DNA from 3 places in the Streptococcus tangpeifui genome. Region 2 is predicted to be linked to each of the others. Evidence: predicted binding sites of a transcription regulator. Region 2 holds the regulator's gene; each other region holds the start of a gene.
What was found. Region 2 encodes Rex, which represses fermentation and respiration genes when NADH is low (regulators of the CRP and FNR family bind a similar motif). Its sites were predicted from a motif close to TTGTGAANTANTTCACAA; they were not measured.

Region 1 (10,482 bases), 770 kb from region 2:
ACTTTGATAGACGAACGCTTAGCAAGAGCTACCAGTACACCAAGAATGGTCCCAAAGAAAACCACACAGATAGAAATCATAATGGTGACAAGAACACCATAGTTAAAATAACCCCAATACTTGGGTAAAAAAGAAAAATCGAAATGCACAGATTTACTCCTATTTTTAAATAGCCAATCGGCTGTTTCCTAATGACGGGCAACTGACTTAAAAGAAGACGCCTCATCAATAAATTTGTAAATCATTCTACCATAAAATGTATAATAATACAATGTTATTTTATAATTTTCGAAATTCCTCAAAATTCCTGCATATTTTTCTGGAAAAAATAACTAGAAGGTAAATAAAAAGCCATTGGGAATTTTTCTGAGCTGGCGCAAAGAAAATCATCAATTGCCTTTGTAGTATTTTATTGTTAACTTAGATGGATTTAGAAGACAAAGTGTCCCTCTGCCTTTATTGGATCTGCGATTCTTTCTTCATTTTCTCCCTCTTTGTCAGCAGCCGTGTTTTCCTATGCATGGCTATATTTCCATTTCTTGTCGTTGCATCTACAACAAGAAACCTTTTAATATTCTTTGACAATCGTAAAAAAAAACGCTCCACTATGGACTGTATCCTCACTGTTAGATTATAGTTTAGTCCAACTTTAAGGATAAATACCTAGAGCGTTTTTCAGTGATACGGAATGGGTAAGTGCTGCTCACCAGTATTAATCGTGGATTACCACAAATTACTAGGCAGTCTGGTTAATGCTTAAGCTAATTTAGTGAAATCAAGAACCTTGCGACCCTGAATTTTGCCTGCTTCCATTTCATCAAAGACATCAGGTGCTGTATCCACATCAACTGTTTCAACAATCGGTACAACCAATCCTTGCGCACCAAAATCAAAGGCTTCTTCCAAATCTTTTCGTGTTCCTACGAGCGAACCAACAACACGAATGCCATCAAGAACAGTTTTTACAATAGAAAGTTCCATATATTCTGATGGAAGGCCAACAGCCACTACTGTACCGCCCGCACGGACACTATCAATAGCTTGGTTAAAGGCAACTTTTGAAACTGCGGTTACCACTACCCCGTGACAACCACCTGTTTTCTCTTGAATATAGGCAGCAACATCGTCAACTTCTTTGCCATTGACAATAATATCTGCGCCAGATTCTTTAGCCAGATTGAGCTTATCTTGGTTGATATCTACAGCGACAACTTGCGCATTGAAAACTTTTTTAGCATATTGAACCGCTAAGTTGCCAAGACCACCAGCCCCAAAGATACAAATCCATTTACCAGGAGCTGCTCCTGCTTCTTTAATAGCTTTGTAAGTAGTTACACCTGCACAGGTAATCGATGAGGCTTGAGCAGGATCTAAAGCTTCAGGCACTTTGACAGCGTAGTCAGCAGTAACAACTGCATATTCACTCATACCGCCATCCACGTTATAGCCAGCATTTTTAACAGAACGACAGAGGGTTTCGCGACCTGTTGTACAGTATTCACAATGGCCGCATCCTTCGAAGAACCATGCAATAGAGACACGATCACCGACTCTTAACGATTCAACACCTTCGCCAATTTCTTGGACGATACCAATACCTTCGTGACCAAGAATACGTCCAGGCACTTGACCAAAATCTCCATGAGCAACATGCAAGTCGGTATGACAAACACCACAGTACTCAACTTTCACAAGTGCCTCTCCATATTCAACCGTCGGTAAAGCATGATCCACTACCTCAACACCATTTGATGCTTGGTTTACAACAACTGCTTTCATATCACTTCCTCCTATATATAATTATTTTTTGTAATCGATTACAGGAATATTGTACATTATTTCACAATACTGTCAAGTATTTTCTGTAAATCAGCAGAGGAACAGAATCATACTGCTCCAAATTTCATCTAAAACAAGAGATCTAGGTACTAAAATTTCTCGTAAAGATTGGTTTTTCTTGTATCATTAATCATACAAAACAGCCATTGCTAAAACTTCAAATCTACCATTAGCTAAGATACCTCCAAGTCCACAATAGTTTTAGATAAGGATAACCACTTAAATTTGCCTGTTATTATTTCTTGATGAACATCTAATTATGATTCTCCTTTAAATAGGCGGTTTATTTGCGTCTGGGGCAAAAGTCCAGACTCGTTAACATTGTTCTAGATTTACCAGATCGATGCAGTTGTTGGGAGTAGGACTTGTTGGATACGCCAAGAAGTCTCATCTCTGCACAGTTCAAGTTCATGAGGTGCTTTAGCACCAATGAACCACTGCTGATTGGCTTTCTGTAACTGGTTTAAGTACTGTGCAAGTGATAGGTCAAACAGTCTGGGAGACTGTTTGAGAAAACCAAGATCAACTGTACCTAGGTGGGATTGAAATACTCCAGTGGACTTTGGTAGTCTGGGGATAGACTGCCAAAGCCTGCCACCTAAAAACAAGAATGTGGCAGAGATCTGAGCCCTAAAATAGAGAACGGGGAAAATCAAAATCGCGATATTATCACAATTTACTGATTGAGCCCCACTCTCGGACTAAAAATAAATGGAAACTAAAAGCCTTATCTGCCACCAGCCTAGCTGGTGGTTTTCTTGTTTTTCTCTCTGAGAAAAACTGGCTGGAAGCCATAAAAAAATCGGACTAAAAAGCCCGATTTTTCTATGATTATCTTAATAAAGCAGGTCATAGATTTCCATAGCGATTAGGTCAATGCTATCGAAGGTGTAAGTCTCACGTGCCTTGACATCACGCAACGTGAAAACAGGACCATTTTCAGGATCGTTCGCAAAAGAAACTTCCGCAACAACAACACCGTCACGTTCAAAATTTCGTTTCAGATTACTCCCATCTGTCGTCATCAAATTGAGACGATCAATGATTCTCACCAAATGTGATTCCATGTAAATTCTCCTTAGCTAAGATACAAGGAGCTTGGAAATCTAAATATCTCCAGCTACTACTTTTGCTCCTTGCTCCATTAATCTTTTAATCAATTTCATTTTACCATAAACTAGGAGAATGGGATAGGTGGAAACCCTAAAATAGCCAAATTTGCCCTGTTTTGCCAGTATTATCCTTTATATTAAACTGAAATTCACTTATTCTCTGTAAAGCAGAACCATACACAAGGTTTTAAGGATCAATTCTTTCCTATTAATAAGATTGGTAGATAATGGCCTTGATGGCATGCAGGCGGTTCTCAGCCTCTTGGAAAATGATTGGGCTAAATTTTTGAAAAATCTGGTCGGTGATTTCTAACTCGCTGTAACCATATTTATCGTAGACTTCCTGACCAATGCTTGTATTGAGATCATGAAAGGCAGGTAGGCAGTGCATGACGATGGTTTCTGGATTTTGCGTCATATCTAGGAGTTTCTGATTAACTTGGTAGGGCAGAAGCAAATCGATTCTATCCTTAAAATCTATATCTTCTCCCATAGAAACCCAAACATCAGTGTAAATCATATCTACACCCTTAACAGCTGCTGGATCGTCAGTTATCAGCAGTTTGGCTCCAGTATTGTGCTGTTTGGCCAGATCGACAATCGCTTGATCCGGCTGCAGACTCTCAGGAGCAATAATGGTGCAGTTAACACCAAGGATGGCAGAGGTGACTAGGAGAGAATTAGCCATATTGTTGCGGCCATCTCCGATATAAGCGATACTCAGACCTTCCAAGCTTCCAAAATGCTCCTTAAGGGTTAGAAAGTCTGCAATCATCTGGGTTGGATGCCAGGTATCAGTCAAGCCATTCCAAACAGGTACGCCAGAATATTTAGCCAAGGTTTCGACATCATCCTGTTTAAAGCCCCGATATTCGATACCGTCAAACATGGAGCCCAAGACCTTGGCCGTATCAGTCACCGACTCTTTCTTGCCTAACTGGGTTTCACCTGCTCCTAAATAGGTTACATTCATTCCTAAATCTTGACCGGCTACTGTGAAGGCGGAACGTGTCCGGGTTGACGTTTTCTCAAAGATTAGGGCGATGTTGAGTCCTTCCAAGTATCTGTGAACCTGCTTTTGTTTCTTAAGCTTCTTAAATTTAGCAGCTGATTCAATCAGTTCCAGCAGCTCTTCTTTAGTAAAATCTATCTCTTTTAAAAATGATTTAGCCATATATTTTCTCTTTCTTGTATTTTTATACAATAATTTTACAATAATTCAGCTATTTGTCAAGGAATATCTGTATTTTATTCATTTAGCTTTTGTTTTTAGCACTCTTGAGATTTGTCTGCTAAAATTCAATCTTTTTGCTTGCTTTCTATAGTTTGAATGTTATAATAACAGCATAGACTTTGACCAATATTGACTATAGGTCAAGATCGGAGGTTTACTATGTTATGTCAAAATTGTAAGCTCAACGATGCGAGCATACATCTCTATGCAAACGTTAATGGTCAGCAAAAGCAGATTGATCTCTGTCAAAACTGCTACCGAATTATGAAAGCTGATCCAGAAAATATTCTCAACAGTAATTTAACTAGCCAAAATCCACAGAATCAATCCATGGATTCTTTCTTTGATGATTTCTTTGGCGATTTAAACAACTTCAGGGCTTTTAACCCAGACTTGCCTAATTCCCCACAAACACAGGCAGGACGCGATGGTGGTAACCGTGGAGGCAATAATGGTGGAGCTAATAGGGGACGTCGTTCTCAGGCTCAGCCTCAGCAACCCGAAGGTATCTTGGAGGAGTTTGGTATCAATATTACTGATATGGCCCGTCGTGGCGATATCGATCCTGTCATCGGCCGCGATCAGGAAATTGTCCGCGTCATTGAAATCCTCAACCGGCGGACCAAGAATAATCCTGTCCTAATTGGTGAACCTGGTGTTGGTAAAACCGCTGTTGTTGAAGGCCTAGCGCAAAAGATCGTTGATGGTAATGTGCCACAAAAATTGCAGAGCAAGCAGGTTATCCGCTTGGATGTGGTCAGCTTGGTTCAAGGAACTGGTATCCGAGGTCAATTTGAAGAGCGCATGCAAAAGCTAATGGAAGAAATTCGCCAGCGGCAAGATGTTATTCTTTTCATTGACGAAATCCATGAAATCGTAGGTGCTGGTGGTACAACAGATGGCAGCATGGATGCTGGTAATATCTTAAAGCCAGCCCTAGCTCGCGGTGATCTGCAACTGGTTGGAGCAACTACCCTCAATGAATATCGTATCATCGAAAAAGATGCCGCTCTGGAACGACGAATGCAGCCTGTCAAGGTAGATGAGCCTTCTGTGGAAGAAACTATCACTATTTTGCGTGGTATTCAGCCAAAATATCAAGACTATCACCATGTTAAATACACCGATGACGCTATTGAAGCTGCTGCCGTCCTCTCTAACCGTTATATCCAAGACCGTTTCTTGCCGGATAAAGCTATCGATCTTTTGGATGAAGCTGGCTCAAAGATGAACTTGACTCTTAATTTTGTTGATCCTAAAGAAATTGACAAAAGGTTGGTGGAAGCTGAGAATCTCAAGGCCCAAGCCACTCGTGAAGAAGATTTTGAAAAAGCAGCTTACTTCCGCGATCAAATCGCTAAATATAAGGAAATGCAGTCCCAACAGCTGGATGAGCAAGATATTCCTGTCATCACCGAAAAACATATTGAAGCCATTGTTGAAGAAAAAACCAATATTCCAGTAGGTAATCTCAAAGAAAAAGAGCAGTCTCAACTGGTTAATCTAGCTAGTGACCTCAAGGCTCACGTTATCGGTCAAGACGATGCTGTTGATAAGATTGCTAAGGCCATCCGTCGAAATCGTGTTGGTTTGGGTGCTCCCAATCGGCCAATCGGTAGCTTCCTCTTTGTCGGACCTACCGGTGTTGGTAAGACAGAACTGTCTAAACAATTGGCTATTGAGCTCTTCGGTTCAGCCGACAGCATGATTCGCTTTGATATGTCGGAATACATGGAAAAACACGCTGTGTCCAAATTGGTCGGTGCCCCTCCAGGATATGTTGGCTATGAAGAAGCTGGGCAATTAACCGAAAAGGTTCGTCGCAATCCTTACTCCCTCATCCTCCTAGATGAAGTTGAAAAGGCTCATCCTGATGTTATGCACATGTTCCTGCAAGTCTTGGATGATGGTCGTCTGACAGATGGTCAAGGCCGGACTGTTAGCTTCAAGGATACCATTATTATCATGACCTCTAATGCTGGTACTGGTAAAGCAGAAGCTTCTGTTGGTTTTGGAGCGGCCCGTGAAGGTCGGACCAACTCTGTCCTTGGCGAACTCAGTAACTTCTTCAGTCCAGAATTCATGAACCGTTTTGATGGTATTATTGAATTCAAGGCCTTGAGTAAGGAAAATCTGCTTCATATCGTTGACCTGATGCTAGACGATGTCAATCAGCGTCTGTCCAGCAATGATCTCCACCTTGATGTAACGGATAAAGTTAAAGAAAAATTAGTTGATCTGGGTTATGATCCTAAGATGGGAGCAAGGCCTTTGCGTCGAACGATTCAAGAGTATATTGAAGATGCGATCACTGACTTTTATTTGGAAAATCCAAGTGAAAAGAACTTTAAAGCTGTCATGGCCTCAAATGGTAAGATTAGCATTAAGGCTGCTAAAAAAGCTGAGGCAAACATCGCCAGTAAGGAAGAAAGTTCTTCTACAGACTAAGTAAAATACCTTAGAGGGCTGGGCAAAAAACAGCCAACTGTATAGGGTGAGGCTGAGACAAAAGTTCTCAGCCTTATTTTTATTGTCTAGGTGCAGTGGTGAGAGTAAGACTTGTTGGCCATGCCAACCTAGTCTTACCCAGTTTCTGAGGTACTTTAGCAGCAATGAACCACTGTAACTGATTTTTCCGTTTTGGCCTTGTGCCAAAACGGAAAACCTAGTCAACTTGCGGGGTGGGAATACAATCCAAAATTTTCAATTTTTGGATTGATCCCATTCCTTTTTATTTATTATTCATTCTATTTATGTAGTATTAAATGGTTGCCACAGCAGTTATTGAACATCCTTATCTTGAGAATAAGAGAGCAGTTCTGCATCTCTTATAAGGACTCCTTTTAACAAGTTTTTCGGCAAATATGAGCAAGCATCTGACTCTCTTATGTTATAATAAACTCAGAAAATCTAAAGATGAGGAATTCCCATGTCCACTCCTACTTTTGGCCAAAAAGAGGCTGGAAAAAACTATGTTGCCCGCTATGGGGTCTATGCTGTCATCCCCAATCAGAATCAGACAGAAATCATCCTGGTCCAAGCCCCCAATGGAGCCTGGTTCCTGCCGGGCGGTGAGATTGAGTCTGATGAAGACAAGCTAACTGCCTTGGGACGAGAATTGATTGAAGAGCTGGGCTTTACGGCACAGGTTGGGCAGTACTATGGCCAGGCTGATGAATATTTCTATTCCAGTCACCGCGATACCTACTTTTACAATCCTGCTTATATCTATGAAGTTACTGGCTATACAACTGTTGGCAAGCCCTTAGAAGACTTCAACCATCTGGCTTGGTTCCCAGTCGAAGAAGCTATTAGCAAGCTCAAACGAGGCAGTCATAAATGGGGCATTGAAGAGTGGAAAAAATCTCATAGAACCTTATAAGCGAGCCGCTATTTTCAAAAAATCGTGCTATAATGTTACTATGCAAAGTCGATAAGGAGGTCTTCGATGAGACTAATCAATACCACGAGCAGCCACCCGTCACTTGTTCGTAATCAGCTGCGTAATACTGATGCTGAATTAGTTGAAGTTTATTCTGCTGGCAACAGCGATGTTGTTTTTTCCAAAGCACCCGGTCACTATGAACTCCTGATTTCTAACCGCCATCGGGCTATCAAAGATGAAGAAATTGAGAAAATTCGTGAGTTTTTCTTCAAGCGCAAAATTAATCCGGATATCATTATTCCCGATCAAATCAAATCGAGTCATACAGAAAAGTTGATTGAAATTTCAATTCCAACCACAAACTAAAAGTCACTTAAATGAGTGGCTTTTTTACTCTAAATATTAGATATAAAAAGGCTTTACAACCTAGTAAGATTGTAAAACCTTTTTTAATAGTCTATAGTGGCCTTTTATTTTGCTTTCACTTCAAAACCTTGGGCGACAGCTTCTGGGAAATTGCTTTCGACAATTTCTGCACAGTGGTCACAGATGGTTACGCCATAAGAACGTTCCTTAGTGGTTTCATCTGTGCGGCGGCAACGATCACAAACTGCTCCAGCTGCATGTTCAACACTAAAGGCTATACCGTCAAAGCTGACAGCATCAGCTGGTGCTGCTTGGTCAGTCACTGTTAATTGTGAGACAATTAGAAGTTGAGCGATATCACTTTGAAGGCTATCCAAGAGCTCTCTGGTTTCTTGATCTGCATAAATTATGAGATGAGCTTCTAAGGACTTACCAATTAACTTGTCATTGCGCGCTTCTTCCAGAGCTTTTTGTGCTTGGGTACGAAGGGCCATAAAGGCTTCCCATCTTTCAAGAACTTGCTCTTGATCTACGAAGGTTTGAGCTTCTGGCATCTCAGCTAATTGAACAAAGTCCTCAGCTTCTTGATCAAGATAAGACCAAATTTCTTCAGATGTATGAGGAAGAATAGGAGTCAGAAGCTTAGTAATCTTAACGAGAATATCATAGAAGACAGTTTGCATCTGGTGGCGAACATGACTGTCCGCTGCCTCAATATAGACAACATCTTTAGCAAAATCTAAGTAGAAAGCTGATAAGTCAACTGTCAAGAAATTATTGACAGCCTTATAGACACTCATAAAGTCATAATTATTATAAGCTTCGAGGATAGTTGCTACCAATCGGTTGAACTTAATCATCATATATTGGTCAACCGGGCGAAGTTCCTCATAAGCGACTGCATCAGCTTTATTAAAGTCAGATGTGTTAGCTACCAAGAAGCGAAGCGTATTGCGGATCTTACGATAGCTTTCTGAGGTTTGTTTCAAGATATCCATTGAAATACGGACATCATTGCTTGTATCAACAGAGGCAACCCAAAGGCGCAGGATTTCAGCACCAAATTGCTTTTCAACATCACTTGGAAGGATAGTATTGCCAAGTGACTTAGACATTTTTTCACCTTTACCGTCAAGGACGAAACCTTGTGATAAGATAGCTTTGTATGGTGCGTGCCCGTTAACAGCAACAGAGGTAATCAAAGACGAGTTAAACCAACCACGATACTGGTCAGATCCTTCCAAATAAAGATCAGCTGGATAACCTAGACCTTCTCGTTGATTCATGACGCCATTCCATGATGAGCCTGAGTCGAACCAGACATCCATAATATCCGTTTCTTTGGTAAATTTACCATTTGGTGAACCTGGATGGGTGTAACCCTCTGGAAGAAGATCTTTAGTATCCCATTCCCACCAAATGACTGATCCATGTTCCGCAAAGAGGTCAGCTACGTGGTCTGTCACATCTTTGGTCATGATTGCTGTACCGTCTTCAGCATAGAAGATTGGAAGCGGCACACCCCAGGCCCGTTGACGTGAAATGACCCAATCACCGCGGTCACGAATCATATTATAGAGACGTGTCTTTCCCCATGATGGGTAGAATACTGTTTTATCAATTTCATCCAATATTTCTTGGCGGAAATTAGAAACAGAGGCAAACCATTGGGGAACAGCCCGCCAGATGATTGGCTTCTTAGTCCGCCAATCAAATGGGTAGGAGTGGGTGATTTCTTCTTGAGCAAGGAGTAAATCCCCTAATTTTTCAAGAACTGTTGGCAGGACCTTATCATAGAATTGACCTTGGAAATCTGGCCCAGCTTCTTGCGTCATGATACCGCGACTGTCAACTGTTACAGAGACTTCTAATCCATATTTGATACCAACATTATAGTCATCTTCACCAAAGCCCGGAGCGGTATGGACAATTCCTGTACCAGAATCAAGGGTAACATGGTCACCGACCATGACCAATTCTTCAACCTCACCGTCCCAAGGGTGTTCGGTGGTAATCATTTCCAACTCAGCACCAGTATGACGCTCCAAAACATGGAAATCGGACCAACCAAAACGCTCAGCCAAATCATCCAAAAGTTCCTCGGCTACGACATATTTACGGTCTTGACCAGACACTTGAACAGTCACATAGCTAAAGTCTGCCCCCACAGTCAGCCCACGTGAAGCCGTGATGGTGAATGGGGTGGTTGTCCAGACAACGATATAGGTATCATTGTCCAGAACTCCTTTACCATCCTTAACCTTATTAGCATAGTAAAGAGAAGTTGAAACCAGGTCATGGTATTCAATTTCAGCTTCAGCTAAAGCAGATTCTGACGACCAAGACCAATAGACTGGCTTGGCTCCACGATAAATATAACCCTTATCAGCCATGGCACCAAAGACACGAATCTGAGCAGCTTCATAGTCAGGCGTCAAGGTTACATAAGGATTGTCCCAATCGGCTGAAACACCCAGACGTTTAAAATCTTCACGCTGTTTATCTACTTGGGAAAGGGCATAATCACGACACAGTTTAAGATATTC
Region 2 (10,482 bases):
TAATGACAATCTCTGGGAACTCCTAATTATGATTGATGCCTGCAAGCGGGCTTCGGCTAATTCAGTCAATATCATCATACCTTACTTTGGTTACGCTCGCCAAGACCGCATTGCTCAGCAGCGCGAACCTATCACAGCCAAGCTGGTCGCTAATATGTTGGTCAAAGCCGGAGCTGACCGTATCCTAACGCTTGATTTGCACGCTGTTCAAGTACAAGGGTTCTTCGATATTCCAGTTGATAACCTCTTTACGGTTCCTCTCTTTGCGGAACGCTATGTTCACATGGGACTCAAGGGTTCTGATGTCGTTGTCGTCAGCCCCAAAAACTCAGGTATCAAACGAGCTCGTAGCTTGGCAGAATACCTAGATGCTCCAATTGCTATCGTTGACTATGCTCAAGACGATACTCACCGTGAAGAAGGGTACATTATCGGAGAGGTCGCTGGAAAAAAGGCTATCTTGATTGATGATATTCTCAATACCGGTAAAACCTTCGCTGAAGCGGCTAAAATTGTCGAACGTAATGGTGCTTCTGAAATCTATGCGGTTGCCAGCCACGGTCTATTCGCCGGTGGAGCCGCTGAAATTCTCGAAGCAGCTCCTATTAAAGAAATTCTAGTGACTGACTCTGTAGCTACCAAAGAAAGAGTCAGCAGCAATGTTACCTATATCTCAGCTAGCGGGCTGATTGGTGATGCTATCACTCGCATTCACAACCACAAACCACTCAGTCCACTCTTCACTTATACTGCCGAAGACGAGGATTAAGAGATGATTTATCTTGATAATGCTGCGACAACTCCTTTAATTCCAAGTGTTATCGACGCAATGACAGCGGTTATGACCGACAATTTTGGCAATCCGTCCAGTATCCATACCTATGGACGTCAAGCCAGCCATCTCTTGCGGGAAAACCGGCTTACTATAGCCAAGACTTTAAAGACTCAGCCTAGAAATATTATCTTCACATCTGGAGCCACCGAAAGCAATAACATGGCCATTCAGGGCTACGCTCTAGCCAATCAAGATAAGGGCAAACACTTGATTACCACTGCCATTGAGCACCATTCAGTCCTCCATGTTATGGACTATTTGGAAAAGCGATTTGGTTTCCAAGTGACCTATCTCCAGCCTGATGCCAACCATCAGTTCACTGTAGAGGCGCTCAAAGCTGCCCTTAGAGAAGATACCATCCTAGTCTCGACTATGATGGCCAATAATGAAACCGGAGATCTTTTCCCTATAAGCGACTTTGCCCAGCTTTTGGCTGACCATCAGGCAGTTTTTCATGTTGATGCTGTCCAAGCCATGGGCAAAATGGCTATTCGGCCCGAAGAACTCGGTGTTGATTTCCTTTCTGCTTCTGCTCATAAGTTTCACGGTCCTAAGGGAACGGGCTTTCTCTATGCCAAACCTCATCACATGGACAATCTCCTGCACGGTGGCGAGCAAGAGGATAAAAGACGGGCTAGCACTGAGAATATGATTGGCATTACAGGTATGGCTCAAGCACTCAAAGAGGCCGACCAAAACTTAGATGGGAACTATCAAAAAGTAGCTCACCTCCGCAATGTCTTCTTAAAAGAATTGACTAAGCAAGGCCTAGACTACTATCTCAACGGGAGTGATAACAGCCTTCCCTATGTCATCAATATCGGTTTTCCGCGAAGCCATAACAATCTTCTCCTAACCCAATTAGACTTAGCAGGATTCGCTGTATCGACGGGTTCTGCCTGTACCGCTGGTACTGTTGACCCCAGTCATGTTTTGGAAGCCTACTACGGGAGCGACTCCTCTCGCTTGGACGAGTCCATTCGCATCAGCCTGTCAGAACTCAATACCCCTGAGGAATTAATCAAACTCGCAAAACAATTAAAAGAAATTATAGGATGATACCATGGCATTTGAAAAATCTATTCACTTGGACGACTGTAAGTATACCTATACCATCAGTCCTAAGATTAAAAAATATACACTGAGAGATACAACTTTTGAACCAAATAAACTTGGTCATTACGAACTTAACCGTCTTCTGGAAGAGGTTCCCAATTCTGGACAAGGTTTCCCTGTTAAAATTACTATTCACAAGGATTTGTCTTCCTTTAAACTCAGTATCACCGACCAGTCTGGACTGCGCTTGGTCAATATCTTTAAATCAGACAAAACAGCTATTATTCAAGATAAATTTTACTTTTTGATGGATAGCTTGGTCGAGCGAGATATTTTTACGAAAACAGAAAATGACAGTCCAAATCTTTGATTTCGATAGAAGAATCCTATGCTAACATAGGATTTTTTTATCACAAATTTGTTGCAGTTTTCACAATCTTGTTCTACAATTAACTTAGAACTATTGACTTTAAAATAGATTGGAGATAGTCAATCATGGTTATTGATAAATCTATTCCAAAAGCGACAGCCAAACGCCTATCGCTCTATTATCGAACTTTTAAACGCTTTAATGCAGGGAATATTGAAAAGGCCAGCTCCAAGCAAATTGCTGAAGCTATCGGAATCGACTCAGCCACTGTTCGCCGAGATTTTTCTTACTTTGGTGAACTAGGGAGACGGGGATTTGGTTACGACGTTAAGAAGTTGATGAATTTCTTCGCTGATATCCTTAACGATCATTCTATCACTAGTGTAGCCCTAGTCGGCTGCGGGAATATGGGCCGAGCCCTGCTCCACTACCGTTTTCATGAACGCAATAAGATGCAAATTATAATGGCATTTGATACGGATGATCATGAACTGGTTAATACTAAGACAGACGATGGCATTCCTATCTACGGTATTTCGACCGTCAAAGAGCATCTCAAAAACTCTAATTGCCAGACGGCCATCCTGACTGTTCCCAGTCTTAAAGCCCGGGAAGTCGCTGATCAGCTAGTAGAGGCTGGTATCAAAGGAATACTGAGCTTCTCTCCAGTCAATTTGCACCTGCCTGAGGGTGTCTTTGTGCAATACGTCGATCTGACCAGTGAACTCCAGACACTTCTCTTCTTTATGAATCAGAATCACTAAAAGTATTAAAGTTCAATAAAATTGAAGAGCATGTAAGATAGATGCTTATAGATTTTTTTCTAGGTCATCTTATGAGTTAGCGATACTGTCTATTATATGCCCTTTCAACTGCCTTATGCTCCTCTTCAAAGATTAGCACAATGTGTGGGGAGGCAAGTTTCCGTCCCATCTCTTTCTCAATTCATATTTTACCACCTAGGAGGTTTTCCTTAATGAAGCAAAAACCAATCATTGGTATTACAACAAATGAAAGGCCTAACAGCGATAACATCACCACTAGTTATACTCCCAAAGGATTTGTCCAAGCGGTTCAAAGGGCTGGTGGAATTCCTCTGCTCCTGCCTATTGGTTCCATCGATGATGCTATCGAGTATGTTGGTATGGTGGATAAAATTCTATTGATTGGTGGACAAAATGTTGATCCTGAATTCTATCACGAAACAAAACAGGCATTAGATGATGATTTTTCTCACCGCCGAGATATTTTTGAATTTGCCATTATCGATGAAGCTATTCGTCAAAGAAAATCTATATTCTCCGTTTGCCGTGGTACCCAACTAATGAATGTGGCTCTGGGAGGTAACCTCAACCAAGCCATTGAAAATCACTGGCAGGAGGCTCCGACTGACTATCTCTCCCATGAAATGACGATCAAAGCCAATACAAAATTAGCTGAAATCTACGGCTCTGAAACCACAATCAACTCCTTCCATCATCAGAGCATTAAGGAACTCTCTCCCTATCTTGATGTTATTGCTGAGGATCCTAAAGATGCAACCATCGAAGCCGTTGCTTCCAACCATCCTGATATCCATTTTTTAGGAGTCCAATGGCATCCAGAGCATCTGATTGGCAGTCGGCAGGAAGATCAAGAGCTCTTCAACTATTTTGTCAACGAACTATAGGCATGAAAAAAGCGATTGAAAATTAAGAGGCTGCTATCCTCTCATATCATTAAGCAGCTTCCCAAGAGCTAAGCTACTTACTTATCATTTTGACCAGACAGTTTTCTACTGCCTGGTCTTTTTATTAGCAAGTTAGTTTCAATATTTTCAGCTGGGCAGATCAATGATAATATCTGTTTTTTCCCGAAAACTATAATAATGATCATAACCAACGATAATATGATCCAAAAAGGCCAAACCAAGGTCATCACAGCAGCGTTTGATTTTCTCTGTAAACACAATATCATAACGGCTCGGATCAGGCTGTCCTGAAGGATGGTTATGAACAACGATAACTGATGTTGCCATAACTCGACAAGCGTAGTGGAGAATCTCTCGTGGTTCTGCAATAGAGCGCTGAACGCTACCAATAAAAATAGTTTGCTTTTTAATCAGGCGATTCTGAGTGTCTAAATAGAGAGCTATCAAATGCTCCTGTCTTTTATCCCGCAACTCTGCTATCATTTTCTTGGCCAGACGGTCACTGGAAATAATCCTTTCTGACTTCTCAGGCAATGTTTGATTGATGCGCTTAGAGAATTCTAAGGCCGCTTTCAGCTCAATGGATTTAACCCGACCGATTCCTGGAATAGCTTGCAACTCCTCCAAGGATAAACTGCGAAAATCTGCTAAGCTATCAACTGTCTCCAAAATATTATTGGCCAGAGTTAAAACGTGGTGCCGTCGAGTTCCCGTCCGCAAGAGAATGGCTAATAGCTCTTGATTGCTCAGGCTCTCTGCACCAAGACTAATCAGGCGTTCTCTGGGTCTCATAGCTTCTTCATGAATTTCTACACTATACATGTTCTACCTCCTAACTTTATATTCGTAGGCCAGTGGCAAAAATGCTATTTTTCCGCAACATTTTAAAAATTAAAAATCCCTCCAGTTAAATGAATAACTGAAGAGATAGATGTCATTTTTGAACATTAAGTTAAGCATCTTGTTCCTTACGGAGAGCACCGAAGATGATACCCGATACAACTGCTCCGATGGCAACAAAGATCAGATAGAGCCACCAGTTTGTTGTCAAAGCAACAACGAAGATACCGCCGTGAGGAGCTAAAAGCTTGATACCCGCAGCACCAACTAAAGCTCCTGTTAAAGCTGAACCGACCATAAAGCTTGGAATAGCACGACCTGGGTCAGCAGCACCAAATGGGATAGCCCCTTCGGTAATAAAGGACAAGCCCATAACAATATTGGTCAAACCGGAATCGCGCTCTTCCTTATTAAACTTCTTAGGGAAAAGACGAGTGGCTACAAAGACTGCCAACGGCGGAACCATACCACCGGCCATAACTGCTGCCATAACAACTGTACCACCATGCGCAAGAGCATTAGGATCTGCCAACGTACCTGTAGCGAAAACATAAGCTGCCTTATTGAATGGGCCACCCATATCGATAGCCATCATGGCACCAACAATCAAGCCTAGAAGTACAGCCGAACTTCCTGATAAACCTTCCAAGAAGCTACTTAAAGCTGTGTTGATAGCTCCCATTGGTACATTGACTAAAAGCATTAACAAGCCTGTGATAGCAACACCAAGCAAAGGCAAGAGCAAGATAGACTTGATCCCTTCCAAAGAGCGAGGGACTTTGACATATTTTTTCAGCATCAAAGCCACACCACCAGCTAAGAAACCACCGACTAAAGCACCGAGGAAGCCGGATGGAATTAGCTTACTTTCATCAACACCAATCATATTGATGGCATAACCAACTTTGGCAATATAACCAGCCGTAACACCGGCTACTAAACCAGGCTTTTCAGCAATTGAATAAGCGATGTAGCCAGCCAAGATTGGTAACATGAAGAAGAAGGCGGCTCCTCCAATTTGATTAAATAGAGCTGCAGCAGTATGATAGTGACCTAGGTCTGACAAGTGACTTTGCGGAACACCCATAAAATTATCAATCAAGAAAGAAATTGCAGTAATGATACCGCCACCGATAACGAATGGCAGCATTTGCGAAACACCGCTCATCAAATGTTTGTAGAAGGCGGCTCCAAGGCCGGTCTTTTCACCAGAATCAGCGGCAGCTGAGCTAGCTTCTCCTGCGGCCGCATGGTAGGTTTCTGCCTTACCATCCAAAATAGCATTAATCAATTCCTCTGGTTTTTTAATACCTTCAGCGACTGGGCGAGAAATCAATGGTTTGCCATCAAAACGAGGCATTTCAACGGCCTTATCCGCAGCAACAATAACACCCTTAGCGCGTTTAATTTCATCAGCTGTTAGGGCATTACCGATGCCTGAAGCACCATTGGTCTCAACTCGAACATTAACACCCATTTCCTGTCCTTGCTTAATCAGTGCTTCTTCTGCCATGTAGGTGTGAGCAATACCAGTGGTACAAGCAGTAACCGCAACGACCAGTGGCTGGTCATCGTCAGCGGCTGGAGCAACCTTAGCAGCAGCTTCTGCCTGATTTTCTTCTTCTGCTGCATCAAAGGTTGCTATGACTTCCTCAGGAGTGGTTACTTGACGTAATTTATCAGCAAAGCCATCCTTCATTAAATACTTAGATAATTCAGCCAAGGCAGCCAAGTGAGTATCATTGGCACCATCTGGAGCTGCAATCATAAAGAAGAGGTCGGTTGGCTGACCATCAAGAGCTTCATAATCAACACCCTTAGCTGATTTAGCAAAGAGTACCGTTGCCTCCTTAACAGCAGCATTTTTGCTGTGAGGCATGGCGATACCATCACCCAAACCAGTTGAAGTTTGGGCCTCCCGATTCATGATACCTGTTTTGAAGGTATCAAAGTCGGTAACAATTCCCTTGTCAACCAAGGAAGAAATCATTTCATCAATTGCAGCTTCCTTAGTAGTTGCCTGCAGATCCATGATCATGACTTCTTTTCTCAAGACATCTTGAATTTTCATAGTTTTTCTACCTCTACTTTTTGATAAGTTTCTTTGATAAAATCGACACTAGCTAGATCATCGGAAAAGGCGGTCGATGTCCCGCAAGCCACACCCCATTTTAGGGCTTGGACTGGATCACCAGATTTGACAAATTCTCCTGTGAAGCCAGCAACCATTGAATCGCCTGCACCAACCGAATTTTTAACTTGACCTTTGATTGGTTTAGCAAAATAAGCAGCTTCTGGTGTTACCAACAAAGCCCCCTCACCTGCCATAGAAATGATAACGTTTTGAGCTCCCTTGGCTAGAATCTCTCTAGCATATTTTTCAACATCTGCCAAGCCGCTGAGCTGGACATCAAAGATAGCCTCCAGTTCGTGGTTATTAGGCTTAACCAAGAGCGGTTGATAATTCAAGGAATCTAAGAGAGTTTGCCCTTCAAAGTCACAAACAACTTGAGCGCCTGCTTCCTTAGCGACAGGAAGCAAACGATTATAAACTTGGTTGCCTAAATTACTTGGGGCAGAACCCGCAAAAACCACAGTATCATCGTCCGAAAGGCCTGCCAGAATGGCTTCCAAATCAGCCAACTGCTCTGGACTAATTTCAGGACCAGCACCATTGATTTCTGTCTCATCATTTGCCTTTATTTTGACATTAATTCGAGTATCTTGATCAACCTGAACAAATTTTGTTGGGATGTTTTCAGTCTTGAGTCCATCTTCAACGAACTTGCCAGTGAAACCGCCCAAGAAACCTGTTGCCGTATTAGGCACACCTAAGCGTTGCAAAATTCGACTAACATTGATGCCCTTCCCCCCAGAAAACTTATCGTCGCTGTCCACGCGATTGACACTGCCGAGAACGACCCTGTCCAGACGAACGATGTAGTCGATAGATGGGTTGAGGGTTACGGTATAAATCATACTTCAATCACCTTCGTTTTTTCCTTTATAGTAGTGACAATTGGTTTAGAGGAGCGATTAATGACCAAGGTAACCTCTTCCAGTTTAGCAAACTTAGCAAAGGCTACCTGATCCAGCTTAGTAGCATCAGTCAGTACAAAGGCTTCCTTGCTGCTGGCAATGACTGCCTGCTTAATGGTTGCCTCATAAATATCGGGAGTGGTTAGATTCTCACCATCAATCCCATTAGTTCCCAAAAAAGCCTTATCAAAATTGAGCTGGTTAATCTGCTGAAAGGCGATAGGCCCAATATTAGCGTCAGTAGGAATCTTAACATTCCCCCCAATCATAACCGTAGGAATCCCCTTTTCAACAAGCTTGATGCCATGATGGATAGAATTCGTCACCACCGTCAAATTTTGACTCGTTAACTTGTCCACCAAAAGTTCATTGGTCGTCCCGGCCTCAATAAAAATGACTTCACCATCATCAATCAGGTCCTTGGCTTTCTGAGCAATCAGTTTTTTCTCTTGAACATTTTTGATAGCCTTTTGCTGGTTGCTCAGCTCTTCTTGAAGGTTGGAAAGCCTTTCTGCCCCGCCATGAATGCGGTGTAGTTTTCGCTCAGCCTCAAGTTCGTCCAAATCACGGCGGACTGTCGATTCGGACGTTTCTAACAGAGATACTAAACTGTCTAAGGTCACAAAATCATACTGGCTGATTCGCTCCATAATCAGCTTTTTACGCTCTAACTTAAGAATAGCAACACCCCCTCTGCAATCGTTTACAATCTTTATTATAAGCCAATTTCTTCCAATGTCAAGCACTTTCTTCCAAAAACAGTCAAACCCTTGCCCCATCGATAGAAAAACCAAGCAGCAACTACCGCTTGGTCTATATTACAACTATCTAAAAACCTTTGAGTTTCCAGCTGCCAACTGCCAGAAAGGAAAGTAAGACTAACAGAATCCAGCTAGGGATTCAAGTCTAAACTAGTCATTATCTAAAATTGGCAGACAACCAGCATCAGATTAGTAAAGCCCTGATGAGGTTAGATTCATAACTAGATAAAATTTATCTCACAAAATTAGACCAGTTGTCACTAAGGCTAATGAATGAAAGGACACAAATATCTCAGTCTTTGATTAGGGAAGTCGAGTGAACGGCTCGATTATCACGATCAGGATAAATATACTTGATAGCATGATTAACGGCAGTTGGAGCTTCGCCAAAGCCTGTAGCAATCAGGTCAACCTTGCCATCATAGTCAGCGGCATCACCGATTGCATAGACACCTTCCTGACTGGTTTGAAAGACCGGTGACACGGCGATATTGGTCCGCTTGTAGTCAATCCCCCAGTTACGCAAGTTCTTATTATTGGTTGAGAAACCAAAACTGACAATCAAGGCATCTAGGTCCAAATCTACCACTTCTTCTGCCTTCACCTTTTGAATGGACAGCCCAGTCACAGTTTTACCATCTCCATGTAAGCTCAAAGGGATATAAGGCGTCATAATCTTGACCGAGGAAGCATTCAAAAGTTCCACACTATGTTCATGAGCCCGAAAAGCATCCCGCCGGTGAACAATGGTCACACTCTCAGCGATTGGCTCCAGATGCAGGGCCCAATCAACCGCTGAATCGCCGCCGCCGCAGATGACCACCTTCTGGCCAGCAAATTGGTCTAGCTTATGAACATTATAGAAAAGATTATTATCAGCATAGACTTCTTCACCTTCAAGCCCCAAGGTTCGCGGAGCAAAAGCTCCATTGCCGCAAGCGATGATAATAGCTCGGGATAAATGTTGTCCTTTGTTGGTTTCAATAGTAAAGAGCTCGCCCGTCTTTTCAAAACTCAAAACTTCTTCCTTGAGGCAAATCTCAGTCGTCTCCTTAAAACGGTCCAGCTGTGCCAACAAATTTTCGGTCAGCTCAACCCCATTGGTCTTAGGATAGGCAGGAATATCATAAATAAGTTTTTCAGGATAAAGCACAGCTGGCTGCCCACCTAGTTCAGACAGGCTTTCAATGATTTTAACAGACATACCACGTAGACCGGCATAAAAAGCAGCGAAAAGGCCAACCGGCCCGCCACCGATAATAGTAATATCAGCAATCTTTTGTTCCGTCATTTGTTTCCTCAATTTCTCTATTTTCTTTTTTAATTTTTTCCAAAAGCTCTACTTCTTCAGTACCCAACTGGTACTGCTCCAGCAAGTCAGGCCGCCTTTGCCAAGTCTTGCGCAAACTCTGCTCCAACCGCCAGCGACGAATATTCTCGTGGTGACCACTCATCAGAACATCAGGAACCGTCATCCCTTGAAAGTCATACGGACGGGTGTATTGAGGATATTCTAAGAGACCGGATGAAAAGCTATCATCCTGATGGCTGGATTCCTTACCCAAAACCTCAGGAATAAGGCGAACAGTCGCATCGACAATGGTCATAGCTGCCAGTTCACCACCTGTTAAAATAAAATCACCCAGAGAGACCTCATCGGTCACCAAGGTCTTGATGCGTTCGTCATAACCCTCATAATGACCACAAATAAAAATCAACTGGTCTTCTTGAGCCAGTTCCTCAGCATAAGCCTGATCAAACTTTCGGCCGGCAGGATCCAAGAGCAAAACCCGAGGCTGCTGGTTCTGAATATCAATTTTTGCCATGGTATCAAAAATTGGCTGAACCCGCAGCAGCATACCTTGGCCGCCTCCATAGGGTTCATCATCAA
Region 3 (10,482 bases), 280 kb from region 2:
TGCGACAACCTTACCAATCTTAGTACCAAGGTAAGTTGCATTTTCAAGGCCAGTGTAAGTAGCCGTAACGGTATCACCAACATTCATCTTGAACCATGCATCTTCATTATTAGCGTATGGATTTTCTGATGTGAAGTCAGATCCTGGATACTTATCCGTATTAAATTGTTGAAGAATTTCATCTTGAACGTGGTTAGCTTGTGCTTCTTTAGTCACATATTGGCTAACACCGTCAATAGAAACCACTGCGTTTGGTTCATTGTTATAAATAAGTCCCTTAGCAACTGTTGCGTTTTCAGGATTTGATAGGTCTTTTACTTTAGCTTGGTAGTCATTGTAAGCCTTAACTTTTTCATCATAAGCAGCCTTATCAGCAATGTACTTTTCATTTTCTTTGTTGTAATTAGCTAATTTTTCTTTATAATCAGCAACATCTTTTTGATACTGAGTCAAAGTATTTTTAACTTCTTCAGCTTGCGCCTTATTAGCAGCATCTGCTTCTTCAACAGTATCATAAGTCTTAGTTTCACCTTGCGAAATAGTTACAGGCGGAACAACTACATTTGATTGTGTAGTATTAGCATCTTGAGCCCCATCTTTGTTGACATCACCTTTATCAGTATTGCCAGTTGATGGTTTGTTAGCTTCATTGAAGTTATTAACATCATTGACAGCTTGAGTCAACTCAGGTGAAGTAACTTCTGATGTCGTCGTTGTTTTGTTACCTTCAGTTTGTTGATCAACAACTTTAACTTGAGGTCCAGTAGTCGCAACTTGTGACGCTTGATTATCAGCTGCTGTATTAGCAGTTGTATCAGTTGCTTCATCAGCCAATACCTGTTGGCCAGCAGCGATTGAAGTTAAAACTAAACCGCTAAGAAGTGAATACTGAGTCAATTTCTTCTTTCCCATTTTAATAACCCTTCTTGATTATAGAAATTTAGCAATTGTTACAAAATTATTTTATTTGTAAAAGATTTGCTATGTCAAACAGTGTAACAAATTAGTTATTAAAAATCAATCTCAGGAGGCGTTTAAGGATATTTTATAAAAAAACTCAATATTTTCGTATTTCCAAAGTAATATTTGTTATTTTGGTGTAATTTTTCTATCAAACTACAATTGCTTTAGCGACTTCTTCAACACTCATACCAGAGAAATAGCGACTGATATCCACCGTTTTCAAGCGCTCCAAAATATCCATATATTCGTATCGGCACCCCAATAAGATATTCTCTACAGCGGCAACATCCAAGACACCAAAGAAATCACCATAAATCTTAATTCCTTTAATGATTGAATTTTCAACATTGGCAAAAGTGTTAATCTTACCGGCAGGATAACGAACATTGCGTTCAATGGTATATTCTGGTGCCTGACCATAAGTCCAATCCCATGTATTAAATTGCTCTTCGTAAGATTTTTGAATTTTAGCCAGTTCATCAGCACTGAGAACATACTCAGTCATATCAGGATACATTCCTTTCATTTTATCCAAAATTTTATCAGAAAACTCTTGAACTGTAATCTTCTCTGGCAGTTCACTTAGAATATTAGTCACGCGTGAACGCACAGATTTGACTCCCTTAGATTCAATCTTATCTTTACTAACTTTCAAAGCATTACCTAAGACGGTCATATCCACATCAAATAGTAGACAGCCATGGTGCATCATCCGCCCCTTATAGTAAGCTTGGGCATTCCCGCAAATTTTCTTACCATCAATTTCTAAATCATTACGGCCAGAAAACTCTGCTGTAACCCCCAGATCAGCTAATGTTGCAATCACAGGCTCCGAAAAGGTTTTAAAATCAAAAGCCCCTTCATCAGACTTATTAGAAATAATGGTGTAATTGAGATTGTTAAGATCATGGTAGACAGCACCACCACCAGATAAACGACGAACAACATGGATACCATGCGCATCCGTATATTCTTTATTGATCTCCTGAATAGCGTTTTGGTGCCTACCGATGATAATAGCTGGCTCATTAATCCAGAGAATAAAGATTTCATCTTCATCGACTAATTCTCGAAAGGCATACGCTTCCAAGGCAACATTGTAGGCAGGATTGTTAGACTTATTGACGATATATTTCATGTAGTAACTCCTCATATCTCATTCAAATTTTGTTAATATTACGATTTAACAAGATTTTCAAAACAAAAGAGTTCAGATCAACCAGAACTCTTTCTTCCTTTATTATACATAAATGAGCAGAATCAGCATATTATTTGCGTTTCGGTGGATTATGGATGGCTTCTCCAAGCACATCAGCAAAGGCTTCGTAAAGTACCTCAGAGAAGGTTGGATGTCCATGAATAGACTGGAGCAATTCATCAACGGTCAGTTCATTCTCCATAATAGTCGAAGCTTCATTAATCATTTCAGCAGCAGACGGACCGATAATATGAACACCAAGAATTTCATGATACTTGGTATCGGCAATGACTTTTACAAAACCTTGAGCTTCATTTGACGCAATAGCACGACCATTGCCAGTAAAGCTAGCCTTGCCGACCAAAATATTGCCATACTGTTGACGGGCATCTTCTTCTGTGATACCACACATGGCCACTTCCGGATGAGTATAAACGGCAGCCGGCGTATAATCAAGATGAGCCTTACGGACATTACCCCAAATAGCATTTTCAGCAGCAATCTCACCCATGCGGTAGGCAGCATGGGCCAACATCTTGATACCATTAACATCGCCCGGTGCGTAAATTCCAGAAATAGAAGTTTCTTGGTAATCATTAACCTTGATACGACCATGCTCCATTTCCAAATTAAGTTTTTCCAAACCTTTTAACTGTGGTACTCGGCCGATAGATAGAAGAGCCTTTTCAGCAACTACTGCTTCGCCATTATTAAGTTTAAGCGTCAGTTGATTGTTGGCCTCAACAATTTCAGAGACACCGACCTGTGTCTTAATTGTCATCCCTTTCTTCGTCAGGATTTTTTCTAGTTCCTTCGATACTTCTTTATCCATAGCAGGAATGATACGATCAGCCATCTCAATAACAGTAACTTCAACACCATAAGAGGCCCATACTAAACCTAGCTCAATACCAACAACGCCACCACCCATCACAGCTAGCGACTTAGGCATTTCACGCAGGTCTAAAATGTCATCAGAAGTCAATACTAATGAAGAATTAATACCCGGAATATTAATACGAGAGACTGTTGAACCCGTTGCCAAGATGATACTGCGACCCTTAATTGTCTCAGAGCCAATTGTCACGGTCTTATCGGGATTTACTGTGGCAAAACCATTGAACATGGTAACCTTATTAGCCTTGAGGAGACCGCGAACACCACTAGTCAATGTTTTAACCACTGAGTTCTTAAAGTCAACAGTCTTGTCCATATCAATGCTGTAGTTAGTTGATGCGAGATTAATGCCGCGGCCTGCAGCAATCTTTAGACCATCCAAAATTTCTGCATTTTTCAGATAGGTCTTGGTCGGGATACAGCCTTTGTTGAGGCAGACACCGCCATACTCTGCTTTTTCAACGATAGCGATCTTTCCGCCTAGCTGAGCACCACGAATAGCGGCATAGTAACCAGCAGGACCGCCGCCGACCACAACAATATCATACTCATCATCAGCTAGGGCTGCAGGGGTTGGTACAGCATCAGGAACCGGAGCCTTAGGAACTTGCAGACCTGCGGCTTCTAAATTAGCAGTCGCTTCTTCGACAACTGGCTCTGGAGAAGCAGGGGCTGACGCAGTACCAGTATCCACAACTTCACCTTCCGCACCAATATAACCAATAACTTCGGTCACTGGTACTGTTTCACCAGCTTGATGGACAATTTTAACCAAGATACCAGAGTCTTCCGCTTCGATTTCCATATTGGTTTTATCGGACATGATTTCAAGGAGGATATCCCCTTCTTGGACGGTGTCTCCTTCTTGTTTTTTCCACTCGATGATTTCGCCTTCAGACATATCAACACCGAGCTTGGGCATAATAATTTCTACTGCCATATTTAAGATACCAAGAGCGAAAAGAAAGCAACTGAATCTAGGAAATCGTAGAAAATCCTGATTTTCCAAACGACTGGTCTTTTGTCCGAGCTTCCCGCTCGAGTTCAGTTTCCTCTTTCTCTCGCTCTACATCCTTTCTTTATTGTGATTTTGTTTAAAAATTCTTCTACTGATAGCCTATCTCGTTATTTCGCCGTCAAATCAACAATTCCATTGGGTTTTCAAGGATGTGCTTGAGGTCAACCATGAATTTAGCGCCATTCATACCATCGACAATCCGGTGGTCAATGGTCAAGCAGAGCTGCATGATTGGACGGATAACAATCTCACCATCAACGACAACAGGTGTCTGCACTGTTGCTGCCACACCCAAAATAGCTGAGTTTGGCTGGTTGATGATTGGGTTAAAAGACTTGGTTCCAAACATTCCCAAATTAGTAATAGAGAAGGTTGAACCAGACATCTCGGCCGCCTTAAGCTTACCATCCTGAGCCTTCTTGATAACATCTTTTGAAGCGACGACAAATTCAGACAGACTCATCCTGTCAGCACCATGAACGACTGGTACTACAAGACCATCATCTAAACCAACTGCGATGCCTAAGTTGACAAAACGGTGCAGCTCGATATCCTTGACATCATTAATCAGAGAAGCATTGAGGTATTTGTGCTCTGGTTTCATTAGAGTACGAACAACAGCTAAACCAATCAGGTCGGTAAAAGTTACTTTTTGCCCAGTTTTTTCCATGATTGGGTCGATGACTTGCTTACGAAGCGCCATAAGGTTGGTCATGTCAATATCGTAATTAAGTGTAAAGGTTGGTGCTGTCAGATAAGAATTTGTCATACCCTTAGCGATAGCCTTTCGCATCGCAGACATTGGCTTAATGTCAACACCTTCTGGAAGACTTGCTTTAGCTTTAAGTACCTCGGAAGTCGGCGTAGCTGCTTGAGCCGGCGCTGTCACTTGGCTAGCAGCTAAAATATCTTTCTTAGTCACCTTACCAAAGATTCCTGTACCCGAAATGCTTGTCAAGTCTACACCTAGATCAGCTGCCATCTTACGAGCTAAAGGTGTTACCTTAGGCTGAGTACCCTTGAAGTTCTCAACATCGTCCTTATGGACACGGCCATGAGGACCAGTTCCAGGTACTTGTCCAAGATCAATTCCTTGCTCGGCTGCCAATTTACGGGCTGCCGGGGTTGCACGAACTTTACCAGAACCCTGCGGTTTGGCGGTAGGAGTAGAACCAGCTTGCACTTGCGGAGCCGACTCTTGAACCGGCACTTTTGCTTGAGTTTCAGTCGCTTGCGGCACTTCTTGAGGAACTGTCATCGATGCTGTTTTTTGAACAGCAGCTGAGACTGATTGACTAGCTGAACTAGCCTCTATCACTTCCCCAGCCTCACCGATATACCCGATAACTTGGGTAACGGGTACAGTATCACCAGCAGGGTGGACAATTTTGACTAAGACACCAGAGTCTTCGGCTTCAATTTCCATATTGGTCTTATCCGACATAATTTCAAGAAGGATATCGCCTTCAGCAACAGTATCACCCTCTTGTTTTTTCCACTCGATGATTTCGCCTTCAGACATATCAACACCGAGCTTGGGCATAATAATTTCTACTGCCATAATCTATTTTTGCAAGCACGACGCTTTCTGAGCTGGCTTGCTACCATCCTTTCTAATACTGTTAGAGTGATGTTCTTAATTTCCGTTATTTGCCATTTTGATCATTGCAGCCTTAATTTTCTCGACATCTGGCAAGATGGCTTGTTCCAAAACACGCGCATAAGGAACTGGCACATCTTCGCTGGCCAAACGTACGATTGGATGATCAAGATAATCGAAGGCTTCACTCTCAGTAATCATAGCTGCGATTTCACCGATAAAGCCGCCTGTCTTGTAGGCATCATTGACCAGCATAACCTTACCCGTTTTCTTGACCGAATTAATAATCAGTTCTTTATCAAGTGGCACGAGAGTGCGAGGGTCAACAACTTCAACATTGATACCTTGTGCTGCTACTTCGTCAGCGGCCTGCAGGACACGCTCAAGCATGCGACCGTAGGTCACAACAGTCAGGTCAGTTCCTTGGCGCTTGATCTCTCCCTTTCCCAGCGGAATGTAAAAATCAGGGTCGAGATTAACCTCTTCTTTTTTACCGTAGAGGGCCTTTGGTTCCATGAAGACAACAATGTTATTGTCTTGAATGGCTGACTTGAGGAGGCCCTTGGCTTCATTGGCGTTGCCAGGGGCAACCACCTTGATGCCTGGAATGTGGGTCAACCAAGCCTCCAGAGATTGCGAGTGCTGGGCTGCTGAACCGATACCAGAACCCGATGCCACGCGGAAAGTGACAGGGGTCTTGAGACCACCACCAAACATATAGTTATTCTTAGCACCATTATTGACAATCGCATCAAGGGCGATCGTCAAGAAATCCATAAAAGTGATATCTACGATAGGACGCAGTCCTGTGATAGCGGCCCCAATAGCTGATCCAGCAATAGCAGCTTCTGAAATTGGCGTATCTTTGATGCGTTTGGGGCCAAACTCCTCGTACATACCAACTGAGGTACCAAAGTCTCCGCCGTAGATACCGACATCTTCACCCATTAAAAAAATTTTCTCATCTTTACGCATTTCCTCGGTCATTGCGAGGTTTACAGCTTCGCGCAAGGCCATAGTTTTTGTTTCTGTCATTGTGTTCTCCATTAATCTATCAACTACATTCGAAAAATGATTACAACTTAATCTACCCAGACGTCTTCAAAAGCTACTGAAAGCTCTGGATCCGGACTATTTTGAGCAAATTCATAAGCATCGGCAATTTCTTTAACCGCTTGCTCATGGATAGTATCCAGCTCCTCTGCTGTGATATCTGTTTCTTTAGCTGCAAAGTCCCGGAACTTCAAAAGCGGGTCTTTAGCTTTCCAGCTATCCACTTCTTCTTTGCTACGGTACTTACCAGCATCAGCTGTCGAGTGACCGAACCAGCGGTAGGACTCAACTTCAATAATGGCTGGGCCATTGCCAGCACGGACATAGTCTACTACCTCTTGCATCTTATCATAGACAGCCATGACATCATTACCGTCTTCAACATAGTAACCTGGGATACCATAAGCTTCTGCACGGGTATAGAGGTGAGGAGTGTTTGTCGCCTTGTTGATAGCCATCGAGATACCATAGCGATTATTGATGATAAAGAAGATAACCGGTAGCTTCCATGTTGCTGCCATATTGACAGACTCATGAAAAGAGCCCTCGTTAGTCGCTCCATCACCAGAAAAAGCTACGACGATATTGTTAGTGTCATTGTACTGTTGGGTAAGAGCAGCTCCGACTGCTAGAGCATAACCACCACCAACAATACCGTTTGTCCCATAGTTGCCTTTTTCAAAGTCAGCCAAGTGCATCGAACCACCCCGACCCTTTGAAACACCTGTAGCCTTACCAGCCAACTCAGCCATCATACCATTAAGGTCCATATCCTTAGCGATAGACTGACCATGACCACGGTGGTTTGAGAAAATAATATCATCGTAAGTCAGATGAGCAATAGCTCCCACACTGGCTGCCTCCTCCCCTACTGAGAAGTGAGTCATCCCTTGGACAAAACCACGACGGACTAATTTATTGATTCGCATATCAAACTCACGAATGCGTTCCATTTTCAAGTACAAGTCTAATAACTGTTCTTTAGAAAGTTGTGTCATAACGACCTCCCATAATCTTTTATAAGCCTATTCTATCTCAAAATTTCACAAACTTCAAAAAATACGCTCATTGATATTACAATAAAGAAAGGGCTTTCAGGGTAAACTTTAATATTTTTTTCACAAACTCAAAAAATCCTCGCCCAGACATAAAGGACGAGGAATCCAACCGTTTACTAAATTTTTTCTAACTGCTCATTCAATTCTTCCCACTCTGACATAAGATTGTCTTGCTGCTGGGTGAGTTTATCAAGCTCTGCCTGCAAATCCACTAAGTCTTGAGTGTCATTTGTTTGCTCCATTTCCCCTGAAATGGCTGCAACCCTATTATCAATATCTTCTAAGTCATTTTCTACCTGTTCTATACGACGGGTCAGTTTGCGAGCCTCTTTTTGATTAGCTTTTTGAATCTGGTAATCTTGACTTGAGTTACCACCAGACTCAGCTAAAATAGAAATATCTTTGTCAGCTTCTGCTTGAGTTAACTGAACCAAGGCTTCTTCCTCGGCCTTTTTCTCCAGATAGTAGTCATAATCCCCCAGATAAAGTTTAGAACCAGCTTCCGAAATTTCTAACACCTTGGTGGCCACTCGGTTGATAAAATAACGGTCATGACTGACAAAGAGCAGAGTGCCATCAAAATCAATCAAGGCATTTTCTAAAACCTCCTTGCTGTCAATATCCAAGTGGTTGGTTGGCTCATCCAAAATCAAAAAATTGTTATTTTCCATGGAGAGCTTAGCCAGAAGCAATCGAGCCCGCTCCCCACCAGAGAGCATAGCCACAGACTTCTTGACATCATCACCTGAAAAGAGGAAAGCGCCCAAACGGTTGCGGATTTCCACTTCCGCTGTGGTCGAAAAATTATTCCATAGCTCATCAAGAACGGTATTGGTTTGAGTCAGATTAGACTGGGTCTGATCATAATAACCCATTTCGACATTAGCTCCGTAGTGGCCTTGCCCCTTAATAAAAGGGATTTGACCAACAATAGACTTAACTAGAGTAGACTTACCAATACCGTTGGGGCCAACGATAGCAATAGCGTCAAATTTACGAACATCCAAATTAATGGGTTGGGACAAGATCTGATTGTCATAACCGATAGCAGCCTCCGAAACTGTCAGAACAACATTACCAGACGGTTTATCCGCATGGAAGGTCATATTGGCTGACTTCTGCTGGGCTTGAGGCTTATCCAGTCGTTGAATCTTCTCCAACTGCTTACGGCGGGCTTGGGCCCGTTTAGTCGTAGAGGCTCGGACAATATTCCTTTGAACAAAATCTTCTAGCTTAGCAATTTCCTTAGCCTGTTTTTCATAAGCCTTCTCCTGACTGGCCAATTTTTCAGCCTTAGCATCCATAAATGCGGAATAATTCCCCATATAACGATCCAGCGAATGAGGCGTCAAATCGTAGGTTACCGTTGCTACCTTATCCAAGAAATAGCGATCATGGCTGACGATAATCAAGGCCCCCTGATAATTGGCCAAATAATTCTCCAGCCAAGCGATAGTCTCAATATCCAGATGATTGGTCGGCTCATCCAAAACCAAAAGCTCGGGCTTTTCCAAAAGCATCTTAGCTAAAGCCAAACGAGTGTTTTGACCACCAGATAGTTCCGAAATAGGGGTCTGCCAAGTCGTCTCATCAAATTGAAAGCCATTTAAAATTGCTTTAATATCAGCTTCGTAGGTAAAACCGCCTTGAGCTCGAAAGTTCTCAGATAAACGATCATAGTCCTGCATGAGCTTATCCAGCTCTGCACCAGATAGCTCTCCCATTTTCATCTCCATAGTCCGCAGAGTTTTTTCCTGCTGACGCAGATCCTCAAAAACCCGCAGCATGCCATCATAAATAGTATCTTCAGACTCAAAACGGCTATCCTGTGCCAGATAAGATAAGCTGAGGTCTTTCTTCGTATTAATTTCACCCGATGTTGGAGCTTCTTCCTTCACTAAAATCTTCAACAGAGTTGATTTTCCAGCCCCGTTTCGGCCAACCAGAGCAATCCGATCCCTCTCATCAACTTGAATGTTAATATTTTCAAAAAGGACATCTCCTGAAAAGGAGCGTTCAATCTTATTTCCTTGTAAAATAATCATAGAATCATTATAGCAAAAATCAGTCTTCTAGGCACTTTTGCTGACGGTGAGAATCAGAAAAAGAAAGGACTACTTTTCTTACACTGTTAGTAACCCTGCATCTGTTAAACTAGAAAAAATGCAACTCCAGTAGGATAGGAGTTGCAGTCATTGAGTTATTAATCTCATTTTAACCAGGTAGCTGCCCCAGAATACTTTGATGGCGGTAAACTAGATAGACCCCTACACCTACAATCAAGAAAAAGAGCAGAAATTTAACTAAACCCTTGATAAAATGCAGGACGAGAGTCAAGACCATAGACACAATCAGCCAAGTGATAGCCGTATGACCAAAGAAGCCTTGCAGGCCAGCTTGACTATGTTGACTCAAACTAACCAGCCAATTGGGCAAATGAGCCAGATGGTCCCAGCCTAAAGCCAACTTATTTGAAATCGCTGCTCCAGCCAGCCGCAACCAAACAAAGACCCCACTGTTAAAAAGTAACAGAAAGGCTTGTTCAGGATAACGGCCAGCCCAATTTTTTAACACAGAAAACATAAGCACTCCTAGTTCGCATAAAGTTTTTGCAGGGCATCAATGTCAACCGTCTGAATAGAGTAATAAGAACCTGCAGACTGCATCACTGAGGCCTGACCGTCATTATGATCCA

Region 1: adhP (alcohol dehydrogenase AdhP) is a predicted target of Rex. The motif match lies at 1,829-1,846, and genes of this name have one in related genera.
Region 3: lpdA (dihydrolipoyl dehydrogenase) is a predicted target of Rex. The motif match lies at 4,141-4,158, and genes of this name have one in related genera.

What each region holds. Positions count from the first base shown of each region.
Region 1 is NZ_CP172427.1:1,714,987-1,725,468, forward strand. Features, by position in the region: gene ACFSN5_RS07855 (amino acid ABC transporter permease) at 1-149, opposite strand, end outside; gene adhP (alcohol dehydrogenase AdhP) at 757-1,779, opposite strand; gene ACFSN5_RS07865 (DUF1797 family protein) at 2,676-2,906, opposite strand; gene argF (ornithine carbamoyltransferase) at 3,160-4,125, opposite strand; gene ACFSN5_RS07875 (ATP-dependent Clp protease ATP-binding subunit) at 4,345-6,633, shown strand; gene ACFSN5_RS07880 (NUDIX hydrolase) at 7,115-7,567, shown strand; gene ACFSN5_RS07885 (DUF1827 family protein) at 7,634-7,936, shown strand; gene ileS (isoleucine--tRNA ligase) at 8,041-10,482, opposite strand, start outside.
Region 2 is NZ_CP172427.1:943,607-954,088, reverse strand. Features, by position in the region: gene ACFSN5_RS04390 (ribose-phosphate diphosphokinase) at 1-769, shown strand, start outside; gene ACFSN5_RS04385 (cysteine desulfurase family protein) at 773-1,894, shown strand; gene ACFSN5_RS04380 (DUF1831 domain-containing protein) at 1,899-2,261, shown strand; gene ACFSN5_RS04375 (redox-sensing transcriptional repressor Rex) at 2,387-3,025, shown strand; gene ACFSN5_RS04370 (gamma-glutamyl-gamma-aminobutyrate hydrolase family protein) at 3,238-3,930, shown strand; gene radC (RadC family protein) at 4,078-4,773, opposite strand; gene ACFSN5_RS04360 (PTS fructose transporter subunit IIABC) at 4,904-6,862, opposite strand; gene pfkB (1-phosphofructokinase) at 6,859-7,770, opposite strand; gene ACFSN5_RS04350 (DeoR/GlpR family DNA-binding transcription regulator) at 7,767-8,510, opposite strand; gene ACFSN5_RS04345 (NAD(P)/FAD-dependent oxidoreductase) at 8,884-9,882, opposite strand; gene trmD (tRNA (guanosine(37)-N1)-methyltransferase TrmD) at 9,860-10,482, opposite strand, start outside.
Region 3 is NZ_CP172427.1:659,799-670,280, reverse strand. Features, by position in the region: gene ACFSN5_RS03245 (GbpC/Spa domain-containing protein) at 1-912, opposite strand, end outside; gene ACFSN5_RS03240 (lipoate--protein ligase) at 1,112-2,101, opposite strand; gene lpdA (dihydrolipoyl dehydrogenase) at 2,232-3,998, opposite strand; gene ACFSN5_RS03230 (dihydrolipoamide acetyltransferase) at 4,195-5,637, opposite strand; gene ACFSN5_RS03225 (alpha-ketoacid dehydrogenase subunit beta) at 5,713-6,711, opposite strand; gene ACFSN5_RS03220 (thiamine pyrophosphate-dependent dehydrogenase E1 component subunit alpha) at 6,759-7,727, opposite strand; gene ACFSN5_RS03215 (ABC-F family ATP-binding cassette domain-containing protein) at 7,904-9,832, opposite strand; gene ACFSN5_RS03210 (hypothetical protein) at 10,002-10,370, opposite strand; gene ACFSN5_RS03205 (matrixin family metalloprotease) at 10,379-10,482, opposite strand, start outside.